Regions from separate parts of the Dechloromonas denitrificans genome, predicted to be linked through region 2. Evidence: predicted binding sites of a transcription regulator. Region 2 holds the regulator's gene; the other holds the start of a gene.
The links. Region 2 encodes FliA, which starts transcription of late flagellar genes. Its sites were predicted from a motif close to CTAAAGTTNNNNNNNNNNNNGCCGNTA; they were not measured.
Positions count from the first base shown of each region.

Region 1 (8,525 bases), 360 kb from region 2:
GCAACGACGACTCCGTCTCGTCGCTGTTCATCGACTAAGTTTTTTTAACCTTCCCGTTCTGGTCGCGGACCGGGAAATTACTGGAGTATCACCATGCAATTCGAACTTATCGCTCAAGCGCGTACGCTGCAGGGAACGGGTGCGAGCCGCCGCCTGCGTCGCGCTGGCACCGTCCCGGGCATCGTCTACGGCGGCGAAGCTGCCCCGGTCGCCATCGAAACCAACCACAACGATCTGCTGCTCAAGCTGAAGAAGGAAGCCTTCCACGCTTCCATCATCAACATCGTGATCGATGGCAAGAAAGAACAGGTTCTGCTGCGCGATTTCCAGACGCACGCCTACAAGCCGCTCGTCCTGCACATCGACTTCCAGCGCGTTGACGCCACCCACGAACTGCACATCAAGGTGCCGCTCCACTTCATCAACGAAGAAGTCGCTCCGGGCGTCAAGCTCAACGGCGGCCTGGTCAACCACGTTCTGACCGAAGTCGACGTGCACTGCCTGGCCAAGGATCTGCCGGAATTCATCGAAGTCGACCTGGCTGCCCTGAAGGTTGGCGACAGCATTCACCTCTCCCAGCTCAAGCTGCCGAATGGCGTCAAGCTGGTTGCCCACACTTCTGACGACGTCGTCGTCGGTATCGTTGGCAAGGGCGGTGCTTCCGAAGCCGCTGAAGGCGAAGCTGCTGCCGAGTAATTTCGGACACGCTGCTGCACTGGCCGCCGCTGGCAAATTGCCGCCGGCGGCTTTTTCGCGCTTGCACCCATGAATCCACCTCGTCTCATCGTCGGTCTCGGCAATCCCGGACCGGAATACGAAGCCACCCGACACAATGTCGGCTTTTGGTTTGTCGACCAGCTGGCCGACAAGCTGAAAGCACCGCTCGCCCTCCAGCCCAAATTCTTTGGTCGGGCCGGTCGCGCCGGCGAAACCTGGCTGCTCGAACCGACCACGTTCATGAACCGCTCCGGTCAGGCGGTCGCAGCACTGGCCAATTTCTACAAGATTCCCCCGGCCGAGATCCTCGTCATTCACGATGAACTCGACCTGCCGCCCGGCGGCATCCGCCTCAAGCAGGGCGGCGGCAACGGCGGCCACAACGGCCTGAAGGATATTCAGGCCAAACTCGGCACCCCGGACTTCTGGCGCCTGCGCATCGGCATCGGCCATCCACGCACCCTCGGCCTGTCGCAACAGGTGGTTGATTTCGTGCTGCACCAGCCGCGCAAGGAAGAAATGCCGGATATCGAACACGCCCTCGCCCGCTGCCTGCTGGCCTGGCCCAAACTTGCCGCCGGAGATTTTGCCGGCGCTCAACAACAGTTGCACGGCAAAGCCGTTTAGTTGGCAACCTTCCAGGAAAAACTCCATGTCTTTGAAATGCGGCATCGTCGGCCTGCCCAACGTCGGCAAATCCACCCTGTTCAACGCCCTGACCAAGTCGGGCATTGCGGCGGAAAACTATCCCTTCTGCACCATCGAGCCGAATGTCGGCATCGTCGAAGTGCCGGACAAGCGCATGGCCCAGCTCGCCGCCATCGTCAAACCGCAGAAGATGCAGCCGGCGATTGTCGAGTTCGTCGATATCGCCGGACTGGTGGCCGGTGCCTCCAAGGGTGAAGGCCTGGGCAACCAGTTCCTCGCCAACATCCGCGAAACCGATGCCATCGTGCATGTCGTGCGCTGCTTCTCCGACGACAATGTGATCCACGTTTCCGGCGGGGTCGATCCGCTGCGCGATATCGAAGTCATCGATACCGAACTGGCGCTGGCCGACATGGCCTCCGTCGAAAAGGCGCTCAACCGCTACCGTCGCCCGGCCAGCTCCGGCGACAAGGAAGCCAAGGCGCTGGTCGCCGTGCTCGAAAAATGTTTCACCCAGCTCGACCAGGCCAAGGCGATTCGTGCGCTCGACCTTTCCAAGGAAGAACTGGCGCTGATCAAGCCGTTCTGCATGATCACCGGCAAGCCGGTGCTCTACGTTGCCAACGTCGCCGAAAGCGGTTTCGAGAACAATCCGCTGCTCGACGCGGTACGCGCTCATGCGGCCACCGAAAAGGCCGAAGTCGTTTCCGTCTGCGCCGCCATCGAAGCCGAAATCGCCGATCTCGACGACGAAGAAAAGCAGATGTTCCTGGCCGACCTCGGCCTTGAGGAACCGGGCCTCGACCGTCTGATTCACGCCGGTTACAAGCTGCTTGGCCTGTCGACCTACTTCACCGCCGGCGTCAAGGAAGTGCGCGCCTGGACCATCCACCAGGGCGATACCGCCCCGCAGGCAGCCGGTGTGATCCACACCGATTTCGAGCGCGGCTTCATTCGCGCCCAGACCATCGCCTTTGACGATTTCATCACCTACAAGGGTGAAGCGGGCGCCAAGGAAGCGGGCAAGATGCGCGCCGAAGGCAAGGAATACATCGTCAAGGATGGCGATGTGCTGAACTTCCTGTTCAACGTCTGACCCAGCTTCACCGGCAAGACTGTCACAAGCCATGGCCCTCCCCCCTGAGCTCGCCGCATGAGCGCCGGCAATCCACTTTCCGGCGCAGTTCTGCTCAGGGCGTTCGAGCAAAGCCATGAAGCGATCCTGATCAGCGATCGCAATAACCGGGTTATCGCGGTCAACCCCGCGTTTTCCGCGTTAACCGGTTATACGCTTGATGAAATTTCCGGGCAGGACCCCAAGTTTCTCGCCTCAGGACGGGTTTCCAGCGATTTCTACGCCGACATGTGGCAAACACTGAGCGAGCAGGATTTCTGGGAAGGCGAAATCTGGGACAAGCGCAAGGACGGCAGCATCTACCCGAAATGGCTGGCCATCTCGATCATTCGCGATGATCGCGGCGAGGTACGCAACTACGTCGCCAGCTTTACCGACATTACGGCCAGCAAGGAAGCGGCCGATCGACTGGCCCACCTGGCCTACCATGATCCACTGACCGAATTACCCAACCGGCTGGCCTTCGAGCTGCATCTCTCACAGGCGCTGCGCCTCGCCCAGCGTGAAGGCCGGCAGTTGGCCCTGATGTTGATCGACCTCGACAACTTCAAGAATATCAACGACACACTCGGCCACCACTTCGGCGACGCCCTGCTCCAGAGAGTCGCCGCCCGACTGCGCGAATGTGTCCGCTCAAGCGACCTGGTTGCCCGACTCGGCGGCGATGAGTTTGTTGTCGTCCTGCCCGAAATCAGCAGCCCGCGCACAGCCACCCGCGTGGCCGAGAAAATCAATCGCCAGCTGGCGGAACCGACGCAAATCGAAGAACACCTCCTGTACGCCACGCCGAGCATCGGGATCAGCCTCTACCCCGGCGATGGCGACGATGCAGGAACGCTGCTGCGCAACGCCGATGCCGCGATGTATCACGCCAAGAACAGCGGCCGGAACAACCATCAGTTCTACGCGGCGCAAATGAACGAGGCGGCCAGCGAGCGACTGCAATTTGAAAGCGCCCTGCGCCAGGCCATCTCGAATCTTTCGCCCGCGGCCAGCGACTTCGTGCTGCATTTCCAGCCGCAGATTCATGCCGCGAGCGGTCGCGTCATCGGCCTTGAAGCCCTGTTGCGCTGGACGCATCCGACGCTGGGCCCGGTCTCGCCCAATCGGTTCATCGGCATTGCCGAAGAAACCGGCCTAATCCAGCCCATCGGCGACTGGGTCATCTGGGAAGCCTGCCGCCACCTGAGCGCAATGAAGGCACGCGGCATCAACAACGTCCGCATGGCGATCAACGTCTCGGCACACCAACTACGCAGCGACAGCCTGATTTCCCTGATTCACGGCGCCATGGCGTGCTACGAGCTGACGCCTTCGGAGCTGGAGCTTGAAGTGACCGAGACCACGGCGATGCAGAACCCGGAAGCGACACGCGGCATTCTCGACCGGCTCGCCGCGATGGGCATCAAGCTGGCGATCGACGATTTTGGCACCGGCTATTCCTCGCTGGCCTACCTCAAGCATTTGCCGATCCACCGGCTCAAGCTCGACCGCTCCTTCGTCAAGGATCTGGAAGAGGACGCCAACGATGCGGCGATTTGTGCCGCGACCATCGCCCTCGGCCACAACCTGGGCTTGGAACTGGTTGCCGAAGGGGTGGAAACCGATCTCCAGCGCGAGTTTCTCTCGCGCCTCGGCTGCGACGTGCTGCAAGGCTTTTTCTACAGCCGTGCCCTGCCCTTCGAAGAGGCGCTGGCCTACATCCAGGCCAGCTAGCGAATCACCTTGCGCCACTCCGCTTCAAAATAGCGGACCAGCACCTGATTGTTCAATCGATTGACCTCGGCCGGCAAGCGCGCCATATCGGCTGGAAAATCGAACAGGCTGCGCGTTGTCGCCAGTGTCAAAAATCGCGTTTTGGCGGCGTCGACCGCGACAGGCTCGAAAGCCTGCCGCCCGGCGATGATGTAGCCCCATTCACCGAAAGAAGGCACCAATGCGTGATACGGCGCGGTCTTCAGGCCGACATCCTCCAGCGTCGTCACGACGCACCAGAACGATTGCCGGGCGTAGAGCGGCGAGGTCGACTGAACCACGATCAAGCCATGCGCCGACAGGCGTTTTTCGAGCAAACGGTAAAACGCCGCGGTGTACAGCTTGCCGAGCGCAAAATTGGCCGGATCGGGAAAGTCGACCACGATAAAGTCGAAATGCTCGCGATTGTTCTCCAGCCACTGCAAGGCATCGGCATTGACCACCGTCACCCGATCAGCCTTGAGCGCCCCCTGATTCAGCGCAACCAGCGCCGGAGCCGTTGAAAACAACGCGGTCATCGCCGGATCGAGATCAACCAGCGTGACCGCTTCGATATTCGGGTATTTCAAAATTTCACGTACCGCCAGCCCGTCGCCGCCGCCCAGCACCAGCACGCGCTTGGCCCACGGCAGACTGGCCAGGCCGGGATGCACCAGCGCCTCGTGATAGCGATATTCATCGTGCGACGAAAACTGCAGATTGTTGTTCAGGAACAGGCGCAGGTCATCGCGCCAGCGCGTCACGACGATCCGCTGATAAGGCGTCGATTCGGCATGGACGATATCGTCGGCATAAAGATGATTTTCGGCCAGCGAGGTGAGTTGGCCAGCCCCGGCAAAGCCCGCCAGCAACACTCCGAAAGCCGCCCAGCTTTGCACCGCCAGCGCCTGCCGCCCTGGCAATTGCTCGCGAAAGACACGCAAGGCCCAGAGCGCCACGCCGACGTTGAGCAAGCCGAAAAGCAGCCCTGTCCGCATCATGCCGAGATGCGGTGCAAGCACCAGCGGAAACAGGACTGACACAACCAGCGCACCGAGATAATCGAAAGTAAGTACTTGCGACACCAGGTCCTTGAAGTCCAAATCGCGCTTCAGGATGCGCATGACCAGCGGAATTTCCAGACCGACCAGCACGCCGACGCCGAACACCGCCAGGTAAAGGACCAGCTTGAACGGCCCGGCCAGCCAGGTAAAAACCAGGAACAGCGCAACGGCCGAAAAGCCGCCGAGCAGGCCGACCATCAATTCAATCTGGATGAAACGCCCGACCAGATCGCGCGTGATGTATTTCGACAACCAGGAACCGACACCCATGGCGAACAAATAAGTGCCGATCACGGTCGAAAACTGGGTCACCGAGTCGCCCAGCAGATAAGACGACAACGCCCCGGCCACCAACTCGTAAGCCAGACCGCAAGAAGCAATGACAAAAACCGAAAAAAGGAGGGCATGCCGCATGGGCTGCGATGCTAACCTGAAACCGTGCAACCGGCCATGCAGGCTCGGCCGTACAGCCGCCAATCCGAAATCCGGTTCCTCAGGAGCGTAGACCGTGACAGCCAGAATCAGCCTGCTCGCTTTGCTCGCCAGCCTTGCCTGGCCACTGGCCGCCGCCGAATATGCGATTGACGCCAGCCACACTTACGCCAGTTTCGAAATCGATCACCTCGGCTTCTCGACCCAGCGCGGCCAGTTCACCGCCACATCCGGCAGCATCGAATACGATCCGGAAACACGCAGCGGCAAGATCGACATCCGCATCGCGGCGGACTCGATCGATACCGGCTTCAAGCCGCGCGACGATGTGCTGCGTAGCGCCGACTGGTTCAATGCGAGCGACTTTCCCGACATCCTGTTTCGCAGCCAGCGCCTGATTTTTAACGAAGATAGCCCCAATGCCGTCGAAGGCACGCTGACGCTGCTCGGCACGACCCGACCAATGCGTCTTGAGATCACCCGTTTCAAATGCGGCCTCAACCTCGTCCTGCGCAAACGTGGCTGCGGGGCCGATGCGCAGGGTGTCTTGCGGCGCTCCGAATTCGGCCTGAACAACGGCTTGCCCTTCATCGGCGACGAAGTTCGTCTGCGCATTCAGGTCGAGGCCTATCTGCCGTAACGCGCCAGGACGCCCGGCCTGCCGGCCCCCGCACTAAAGTCATGTGCTGAAGCCCTGTTTCTGAGAAAATAGCACCCCCATTTTTGTTGTTTCCGGACTCACATGCCCCCCCATCCCGCCATTGCCACCACTGCCGAAATCGTTGCCGAACTGAAGGCAGGCCGCATGGTCATCCTGGTCGATGAAGAAGACCGCGAGAACGAGGGCGACCTCGTCATGGCCTCCGAGCACATCACGCCGGAAGCGATCAATTTCATGGCCAAACATGGCCGCGGCCTGATCTGCCTGACCCTGACCGAAGAGCGCTGCAAGAAATTCGGCCTGGTCCAGATGGCGCGCAACAACAAGACCCAGTACGGCACCGCTTTCACCGTCTCGATCGAAGCGGCCGAAGGCGTGACCACCGGCATTTCCGCCGCTGACCGCGCCCGCACCATCCAGGTCGCCGTGAACAAGAATTCGACGCCGGACGACATCGTCCAGCCCGGCCACGTTTTCCCGATTACCGCCCGCCCCGGTGGCGTGCTGGTTCGCGCCGGTCACACCGAAGCCGGTTGCGACCTGGCCGGCATGGCCGGTCTGGAACCGTCCTCGGTGATCTGCGAGATCATGAACGACGACGGCACGATGGCCCGCCTGCCGGAACTGATCGAATTCGCCAAGCAGCATGGTTTGAAGATCGGCACCATCGCCGACCTGATTCACTACCGCGCCGCTTCGGAAACGCTGGTCGAACGCGTCACCAGCAAGCCGGTGCAAACCGCCCACGGTGAATTCACCCTCCACGCCTATGTCGACCGCGCCAGTGGTGCAACGCATCTGGCACTGGTCAAGGGCGATATCCCGGCCGGTGGCGAAACGCTGGTCCGCGTGCATGAGCCGCTTTCCGTGCTCGACTTCCTCGACCCGGGCAGCAAGCGCCAGTCTTTTTCGATCGACGAAGCACAGGCCGCGCTGGCCAAGTTCGGCCACGGCGTGATCGTCCTGATGCACCGCCCGGAAGACGGCGAAGACCTGCTCGCTCGCCTGACCGGCACCGCCCCCAGCGCGCCGATCAAGTGGGACCCGCGCACTTACGGCATCGGCGCGCAAATCCTGCGCGACCTCGGTGTCACCAAGATGCGCCTGCTCTCCAGCCCCCGCAAAATGCCCTCGATGACCGGCTTTGAACTGCAAGTCACCGGTTTTGTCACCTCTACTGCCGAGCTCTAAACCATGGCCCGCTTTGAAAATATCTTTGAATACGACAACAACCTGAACGGCGCCGGCCTCAAAGTCGGCATCGTGATGGCCCGTTTCAACCTGCCGGTCTGCGAAGCCCTGCTCTCCTCCTGCGTTGCCGAACTCAAGCGCCTCGGCGTGGCCGATGCCGACATGACCATCGCCAACGTGCCCGGCGCACTGGAAGTACCGCTCGTCCTGCAAACCATGGCCCAGAGCGGCAGCTTTGACGCACTGGTCGCCCTCGGCGCGGTCATCCGCGGCGACACCTACCACTTCGAAGTCGTCTCCAACGACGCCTGCCGCGCCATCATGGAAGTCCAGCTCGACACCGGCGTGCCTATCGCCAACGGCATCCTGACCTGCGACACCGACGAACAAGCCGAAATCCGTACCCAGCCGAAGGGTGCCGATTGCGCCCAGGCCGCCGTCGAAATGGCCAATCTTCAGAAAGCCCTGCTCCAATGACCACCTTCACCAGCGACACCGAACAGCCCGAAGAACCCAAGGCACCGCCCAAGTCGGCCCGCCGTCGTTCGCGCGAGTTCATCCTGCAAGGCCTCTACCAGTGGCGCGTCGGCGGCGCCGACGAGGCCGCCATCGAAGCCTACGCCCCGGAAATGGAAGGTTTTGCCAAGGCTGACCGCGAGTTCTTCGTCGGCACGCTGCGCGGCGTCATCGGCCAGCGCGAAGCCCTGGTGGCGCAGATCACCGCCCACCTCGACCGCCCGTTCAGCGAACTGTCGCCGATCGAAGCCTGCGTGCTGATGATGGGCTGTTTCGAGATGAAGCATCACCCGGAAACGCCCTACCGCGTGGTGATCAACGAAGCGATCGAACTAGCCAAGTCGTTTGGCGGCACCGATGGACACAAGTACGTCAATGGCGTACTCGACAAGATTGCCGCCATCGCCCGGCCGGACGAAGTCGCCGC
Region 1 is NZ_CP075187.1:2,989,725-2,998,249, forward strand. Features, by position in the region: gene KI614_RS14155 (ribose-phosphate pyrophosphokinase) at 1-38, shown strand, start outside; gene KI614_RS14160 (50S ribosomal protein L25/general stress protein Ctc) at 94-696, shown strand; gene pth (aminoacyl-tRNA hydrolase) at 766-1,344, shown strand; gene ychF (redox-regulated ATPase YchF) at 1,370-2,461, shown strand; gene KI614_RS14175 (putative bifunctional diguanylate cyclase/phosphodiesterase) at 2,519-4,216, shown strand; gene KI614_RS14180 (polyamine aminopropyltransferase) at 4,213-5,712, opposite strand; gene KI614_RS14185 (YceI family protein) at 5,807-6,370, shown strand; gene ribBA (bifunctional 3,4-dihydroxy-2-butanone-4-phosphate synthase/GTP cyclohydrolase II) at 6,473-7,582, shown strand; gene ribH (6,7-dimethyl-8-ribityllumazine synthase) at 7,586-8,059, shown strand; gene nusB (transcription antitermination factor NusB) at 8,056-8,525, shown strand, end outside.
Region 1: the regulator FliA is predicted to act here: its motif matches at 6,404-6,430, upstream of ribBA (bifunctional 3,4-dihydroxy-2-butanone-4-phosphate synthase/GTP cyclohydrolase II).

Region 2 (8,525 bases):
AGGAGACCGAGGTCGACAAGACAATGATTGAGGATCTCGCAGATCCTTTGATCCACTTGATCCGCAACGCAGTGGATCATGGTGTTGAAATGCCCGCTGAGCGTCAGGCTGCGGGCAAGCCTGTCAAGAGCTTGGTACGCTTGGAAGCGCGCCAAGAGGGCGATCACATCGTTCTGATCATTGCCGATGATGGCAAGGGAATGAGTGCCGAGCGTATCCGTGCGAAGGCGGTCGAGAAAGGCTTGATTTCCGAGGAAGATGCCAACACGCTGGACGAGCGCCAGAGTTTGAATCTGATTTTCCTGCCTGGTTTCTCGACCAAGTCTCAGATTTCGGATGTCTCCGGGCGAGGCGTCGGGATGGATGTGGTCAAAACCAATATCCAGAAGCTCAACGGGTCGATTGAAATCCGTTCCGAGCCAGGCAAAGGCTCTGTATTCATTATTTCCCTGCCGCTGACCCTGGCAATTCTGCCTGTGCTGCTGGTTTTACTTGGCGATCAGCCATTTGCCCTTCCGCTGTCCCTGGTTCGGGAAATTTTGCCGATCGAGCAAAGTCGCATTCAGGAGGTTGGCGGGAAAGAAACCTTGGTCGTTCGTGGCGAAGTTCTTCCGGTAATCTCTCTGGCTCGTCTGCTGCGTTGGCCGCTTGAGCAGCCGCCGGAGTATGGTGTTTTCATGCAGACGGCTGAGCGCAGCTTCATCCTGGGGGTTGATAGCTTTGCTGGTCGTGATGATGCTGTGATCAAGTCGCTCGAGGATTTCCGTCCCAAGGGCGTGGCGGGGGTGACGACGCTTTCAAATGGCCAGATTGTGCTGATTCTCGATATGAAAGAATTGCTGTCTGATCTGGGACAGGGGAGCGATCTTGTTTCCGGCGCGAAAATGCTCGGCTTCGCCTGATTTTCGTTTGCAGTCAACGGGTTGAGAGGGGGCTTGCCCCCTCTTTTCTTTTTTGAAAGTTAACTCTGTTGTCATGAGCTTGCGAGTGGCACCTAAGAAACAAGCTAAATAAACGCACGTACCCCTTTAATTATTCTAGTTTTTTTCTATAATAGCCGGAACAACTCCCGAAAACGGCTATGGCGGAAGAGAGCGACCTCGATAAAACAGAAGAGCCTACTGGTAGGCGAATCGAGCAGGCCCGCGAGCAGGGTCAGGTCCCTCATTCCCGTGAACTCAGTACTTTTCTTGTTCTGATTGTCGCTGCGGCGGCATTCTGGATGATGGGCGGCTGGTTCATGCAGCGTTCCATGGTGATCGCTAAAAAAGCACTTTCGGTCGAGCCTCGCTTCATGCTTGAGCCCAGCCAGATGTTGCCGCGTCTGGCTGATATTTCCGGTGATGCCTTTTGGGCATTTTCTCCTTTGCTTGGGCTCCTTTTGCTGGCTGCGGTCTTGCCGCCATTCTTTCTTAACGCCTGGGTCTTTGCACCCAAGGCCATCGCACCCGATTTGAACCGTTTGAGCCCAATCACCGGGTTTGGCCGGATGTTTTCCTGGAACAGCCTGATGGAGTTGGGTAAGGCTGTGGTCAAGGCTGGGTTGGTTGGGGGCGTTGCCGTCATGTTGATCTGGAGTGAGCGTGACGAGATATTCGGCTTGCTTGCCCAACCTCTGGATGCAGGCCTGGCTCACGCAGGCAATCTGATTTCGTTCTCGTTCCTGGTTTTTGTGGCGGCGCTAATTGTGGTTGTTGCAGCCGATGTGCCTTTCCAGCTTTGGCAATACTTCGAAAAGCTCAAGATGAGCAAGGAAGAGGTCAAGCAGGAAATGAAGGAAATGATGGGCGATCCTCAGGTCAAGGGACGCATTCGCAGTCTCCAGATGCAGGCTGCAAGAAAGCGGATGATGTCCGCAGTCCCTCAGGCTGATGTGATCGTGACCAATCCGACTCATTATGCGGTGGCGCTGTCTTACAAGGGCGGAATGGGGGCTCCCAAGGTGGTTGCCAAGGGGATGGGGCCGATCGCTCAAAAAATAAAATCCTTGGGGGCGGAGAATGCCGTTCCCATGCTTGAGGCGCCGCCTCTGGCTCGCGCACTCTATAAACATGCCGAGATCGATAGTGAAATCCCCTCCGCCCTGTATAACGCAGTTGCGGAGGTTTTGGCTTATGTTTATCAGCTCGCTGGCTGGCGTCAGATGGGCGGTACTTATCCTGTTCCGCCGCGCAATCTGCCAGTGCCGCCAGAGCTCGTTCCGGAGGCTGCGTAAATGGCCTCCACGACATCAGTCAGCATGCAGGGTATGTTGAGTCGGCTGAATGTGACCCAGCTGGCTGCGCCTATCCTCATTTTGATGATACTGGCGATGATGGTTCTGCCATTGCCGGCGTTTGCTCTGGATGTGCTGTTTACTTTCAATATCGCCATCTCGGTTCTGGTATTGCTTGTCGCGGTCAACACCCAGAAAACCCTCGATTTCTCTGTTTTCCCGACAGTGCTTCTGGTGACTACCCTGTTGCGCTTGTCGTTGAATGTGGCATCGACTCGCGTAGTGATGCTGCATGGTCATTCCGGACCGGATGCTGCAGGCAAGGTTATCGAGGCATTTGGCCATTTTCTGGTCGGCGGGAATTTTGCGGTCGGGATCGTCGTGTTCCTGATTCTTGTGGTCATCAACTTTACGGTGATCACCAAGGGTGCGGGGCGTGTGGCTGAGGTGTCCGCACGTTTCACCCTTGATGCGATGCCGGGCAAGCAGATGGCGATTGATGCCGACCTCAATGCCGGCCTGATTGGTGAAGAGGATGCCCGCAAGCGCCGGACCGATATTGCTCGCGAAGCCGAGTTTTACGGTTCGATGGATGGTGCTTCGAAATTTGTGCGTGGCGATGCTGTCGCAGGTATTGTCATCATGTTGATCAATGTCATCGGGGGCTTGATCGTCGGGGTTGCGCAGCACAATATGGATTTCGCGCTGGCCGCCAAAAACTATACTTTGCTGACTATCGGCGATGGCTTGGTGGCGCAGATACCGGGGCTGATCATTTCGATTGCGGCTGGTATGGTGGTAACTCGTGTATCCGATGATCGGGATATTGGTCAGCAGGTAATGGGGCAGATGTTCCGTAATGCCAAGGCGATCGGCATTACTGCCGCCATTGTCGGTTTCCTGGGGTTGATTCCGGGAATGCCGAATATGGTCTTTTTGATGCTGGCATCGAGTTTGGGCTGGTTTGCCTGGCGGATGCAGAAGACCCAGAAACAAATCGCCGAGACACCGGTACCTGTGGCGCCTGCGCCGGTCCAAGAGTCGACCGATGCCAGCTGGAATGATGTGGCGCCGCTTGATGTGCTGGGCCTGGAAGTCGGCTATCGCCTGATTCCCCTGGTCGACAAGTCGCAAGATGGCGAATTGCTTCGGCGTATTCGCGGGATCCGCAAGAAATTTGCTCAGGAAGTGGGCTTCCTTGTTTCGCCTGTCCATATTCGCGACAACCTTGAGTTGAAGCCTAACGTCTACCGCATCCTGTTGAAGGGGGTTGAGGTCGGGCAGGGCGAGGCGTATGCCGGGCAATACCTGGCAATCAATCCGGGGCGCGTGGCTGGCACGGTCAACGGGACGGTAACCAAGGATCCGGCCTTTGGCTTGCCTGCAGTATGGATTGACTCCAGTCAGCGCGATCAGGCCCAAGCCTATGGCTACACCGTCGTAGATTCGTCGACGGTGGTCGCAACGCACCTGAATCATTTGATCCTGACGCACGCCGCCGAGTTGCTGGGACGTCAGGAAGTGCAGCAACTGATCGACCATCTGACCAAGGAAATACCGAAGCTGGTCGAGGATTTGGTACCCAAGTTGATTCCGCTCGGTACGCTGCAGAAAATTCTGCAGAATTTGCTCGAAGAAGGCGTCCATATCCGCGATATGCGGACAATCATCGAAACCATCGCCGAGCATGCGCTGCGCACGCAGAATGCGGATGATTTGACAACTCAGGTCCGCAGCGCTTTGGGGCGCGCCATTGTCCAGCAGCTTTTCCCCGGTGCCGGTGAAATGCAGGTGATGTCACTTGATCCAACGCTTGAGCGTCTCCTTTCGCAGGCAGTTGCCGGCAACTCGGAAAACACCAGTTTCGAGCCGGGACTGGCCGATACCCTGGTACGCGAGACGGCCTCTGCCGCTCAACGTCAGGAAACACTTGGCTTGCCGGCGGTTCTGCTTGTCCCGCTGAGCCTGCGCGTACTCCTTTCCCGCTTTTTGCGCCGCACCGTTCCTCAGTTGAAGGTGCTGGCACATAACGAAGTTCCAGAAAATCGAATTATCAAGGTGACCTCGATCATCGGAGGTAAGACATGAACGTAAGAAAATTTATCGCGGCTAATGCCAGAGATGCCTTGAAAAAGGTCAAGGAGACGCTCGGTAACGATGCGATTATTCTTTCGAATCGAGGGATTCCCGGGGGAGTTGAGATCATGGCTGTCGCTGCGCGCGATATGGCCATGATTGTGCCAACCCAGGTTGCCGACTCGACGCCGGTCGAACGTCGTCCTGCACCGGCTCCGGCGATGAGCGCCGACGACGATTATCGCGTTGCCTTGACTTCGGCTCGTGCCCAGATCACCAATTTCAGCCAGCCACGCCCTGCCGCTCAGCCTGCTGCGGTCAACCGTCCGCAGGCCCCTGTTTCTTCGGCAACGCGCCATGTCGGGCTGGTCAATGCAGGAATTCCGCGAACCGGGTCGCTGCGCAATCTGGAAACAGCCAAGCCGCAGCCTGCGACAAATGAGCAGCCGCAGCTTAATCAATCACCGCGCATGCCTGAGCCAGCTCCAATGATGGCTGCGCCGCGTCGTGCCGAGGCTGAAATCATTCCTCAGGAAGTCATGGATGAAATCCGCTCGCTGCGCAAAATTGTGGAACAGCATCTGGCCGGCATTGCCTGGGGTGAAACCGCGCGTTCGCAACCGGTAAAAACGGATGTGATGCGGCAAATGCTGGATGCCGGATTCTCTCCGCAGTTTTCGCGCGATATCCTTGCTGATTTGCCGAGCGAAATGAATGAAGTTCAGGCCATGGCCTGGGTCAAGGGTGCGGCAGACCGCTCGTTGATGACGATTGGCGCCGAGGCGGATATCGTTGATCGCGGAGGTGTCTATGCGCTGGTGGGGCCCACCGGTGTGGGCAAAACAACGACAACGGCCAAGCTTGCTGCGCGCTGCGTTCTGCGCCATGGTCCGAGCAAGGTGGCCTTGGTGACAACCGATGGCTACCGGATTGGTGCTCATGAGCAGTTGCGGATTTACGGCCGCATCCTGGGTGTCTCGGTCTACCTCGTCAAGGATGCCGGCGAGCTTCGTCAGACGCTGAAGGAGCTGCAGCACAAGCATATGGTCCTGGTCGATACCATGGGGATGAGCCAGAAGGACAAGCTGGTGCCCGAGCTGACCGATATGCTGGCCGGTTGTGACGTCCAGCGCCTGCTGCTGCTCTCGGCAACCTCGCGCGGCGACACTATGGATGATGTGGTGCACGCTTACGAAGGCGACAAGTTGGCCGGTTGCATCCTGACCAAGATCGATGAGGCTGCCAGCCTGGCAACGCCGCTTGATGTGATCATGCGTCACGGTCTACGTCTTCACTATGTCTCAAATGGCCAGCGCGTCCCAGAAGACCTGCACTTACCAAATCGCGGCTATCTGGTGCATCGAGCATTCAAGGATGTTCCGGAAACTTCGGCCCATAAATACGATGGTGTTGAACCCGCCCTGCTGATGGCCAATGCTTCTCAGGTTGCGGCAGGTGGGCATCGTGGCTGATTTTCGGGTTGATCAGGCGGCCGGTTTGCGCCGGCTGTTTGGCGGTGGCCAACTCCAGGTGGTGACTTTCGTGGCGGGCTGCGAGGGGGTCGGGCGCAGCGTGGCCGTTGCCAACATCGGTGCGGCATTGGCTCGATTGGGCAAGGAAGTGATGATCATCGATGAGCATTCGTCGCGTGATGACATCGCATCGGCTTTCGGCTTGAGTGCACGTTTTGATCTGATCAACGTGGTTCAGAAAGAGCTGCCGCTGCAGCAGGTTCTGCTCCAGCCGATGGTCGGCTTGCGCGTTCTGCCTGCAGCCAAGGCTGCGGCCAAACTGGGCCGCCTGTCGCTTGCCCAGCAGCAGAATCTGCTCGATGCATTGTCCGGCCTTGAGCGCCCAATAGATGTCATTCTGGTCGATGCCAGCATGGCCCATCCGCATGGGTTTTCACCTTTTGGTTTGGCTTCGCAAGAGGCGGTGGTGGTTCTTTCAGGCAATAGCGCATCAATTACCGAGGCCTATTCCCTGATTAAAAAAGTCAGCCATGCGTTTGCGCGCAAGCATTTCAGAATCCTGGTGAACAAGGTGCGCAGCTACCCGGATGCCCGCTCGATTTTCGATAATATCGCGCAGGTGACGGCGCAGCGTGGGATTGCCCAACTTGAGTACGCGGGAGCGATATTGCTTGATGAATCCCTGCGGCAAGCCGCTCAGTTGTGTCGCCCGGTGCTGGTTCAAGCCCCCAATTCGGATGCGGCTTCTGCATTCCGGGATATTGCCGCCGATCTTCTTTATTGGCAGCGTGGTGAGCGCGAGGGGGGCGGGGTCGAACAATTCGTCCAGCAACTGCTACACTTGAGCCAACGCATAACTCCAAACGTACTCCGCGCTTAATGTATACCGCTGCCGGGCAGCCAGATAGAGAACAGCTGGTTCAGCGCTTCGTGCCGCTGGTGAAACGTATCGCCTATCATTTGATGGCCCGTTTGCCAGCAAGTGTTCAATTTGAAGATCTTGTCCAGAACGGCATGCTCGGACTACTCGATGCAATCGACCGTTTCGAAGAAGGCTTCGGCGCCCAGTTTGAGACCTACGCCACCCAGCGGGTACGCGGTGCGATGCTTGATGGGCTGCGTGAAAACGATTGGCTGCCCCGGCAACTTCGTCGTGAATTGCGGCGCATCGAGGCGATGATCAATCAGCTTGAGCATGAGCATGGTCGTGCACCTTCCGAGCGCGAATTGGCTGACGCCCTGGGAATGTCGCTGGCGGATTACCAAAAAACCCTGGGCGATGCTCGCGGCCATCAACTGCTTTATTTCGAAGACTTCACCGGTGAAGGTGATGAAGACTTTCTTGAGCGGCACTTTACCGATAACGATGCCGACCCACTGAGCCTGCTTGAGGAGAAAAGTCTTCAGCAAGCACTTGTTGGTGCGATTGAGCGTTTGCCCGAGCGCGAAAAATTGATGATGGCCTTGTATTACGAGCAAGATCTCAATTTGCGCGAAATTGGCGAAGTGATGGGCGTCACCGAGTCGCGCGTTTGTCAGTTGCATAGCCAGGCGGTGGCACGTTTGCGTAGCCAGATTGTCGGGCAGCTGCCGGCTGTGAAAAAGCAGCGCAAGGAGAAGGTGCGTGGATAAAATCAGCCTGGCTGGACTGGCGATTGGTCTGATTGCAATCGTCGGTGGACAGATTCTTGAAGGGGGGCATGTCAGCTCTCTTGTCCAGCCAACGGCCTTGATGATTGTTCTTGGTGGTACTTTGGGGGCTGTGCTTCTGCAAAGTCCCTATCCCGTCTTTCGGCGTGGCATGCAGATGGTGAGGTGGGTGTGGGTGCCGCCCGTGATTGAGCAGAAGCAGGTGCTTGACCAGGTTCTGGGGTGGAGCCAGATTGCCCGTCGGGAGGGCTTGCTGCAACTCGAAAACCAGATTGCCAGAATCAAGGACCCCTTCACGAAAAAAGGCCTTCAGTTGTTGGTTGATGGCGCAGATCCCGAGCATATCCGTGAGTTGTTGGAGGTTGATATCAACACCTTCGAGGACGAATGGCGGCAATCAGCCAAGATATGGGATTCAGCCGGAGGCTATTCTCCGACGATCGGTATTCTGGGGGCTGTCATGGGGTTGATTCATGTGATGGAGAACCTCTCCGATCCGACCAAGCTGGGCTCCGGTATTGCGGTGGCTTTCGTGGCAACGATTTATGGCGTTGGATTGGCGAATCTTGTCTATTTGCCGATTGCCGGCAAGCTGAAGTACTACATTGCGCGAATGGTTGCTTCCAAGGAGATGTTGATCGATGGCCTGGTGGGTATTGCTGTCGGCGACAATCCCCGCATCATCGAGAGCCGTCTCAAGGGCTACATGCTGTAATGGCTAGAAAGCGCCGTGAAGAGGAGCCAGATAATCATGAGCGCTGGCTCGTCTCGTACGCTGACTTCATAACCCTTTTGTTTGCTTTCTTCGTGGTCATGTACGCGATTTCTTCGGTCAACGAAGGAAAGTACAAGGTTTTGTCGAATTCGCTGACCAATGCCTTCAAAAACTCAACAGCAGAGGTCGGAGGGCAGCCGATTGCCGTTATACAAGGGGCGCCGCCGATTCCCCCGCGCCCGATTCTGAAGCCGGACAAATTGCCCGAGCAAATCAAGGCTGAAGAGAAAAAAGTGCAGCAGCGACAAAAAATGAAAAATGTCGCCAATAATATTATGGAGGCGCTGCAGCCGCTCGTTGCACAAGGCAAGGTTCGTTTGCTTGAAACAAGCCGTGG
Region 2 is NZ_CP075187.1:2,629,393-2,637,917, reverse strand. Features, by position in the region: gene KI614_RS12420 (chemotaxis protein CheA) at 1-902, shown strand, start outside; gene flhB (flagellar biosynthesis protein FlhB) at 1,082-2,215, shown strand; gene flhA (flagellar biosynthesis protein FlhA) at 2,216-4,303, shown strand; gene flhF (flagellar biosynthesis protein FlhF) at 4,300-5,763, shown strand; gene KI614_RS12400 (MinD/ParA family protein) at 5,726-6,643, shown strand; gene KI614_RS12395 (RNA polymerase sigma factor FliA) at 6,643-7,395, shown strand; gene KI614_RS12390 (flagellar motor protein) at 7,388-8,128, shown strand; gene motD (flagellar motor protein MotD) at 8,128-8,525, shown strand, end outside.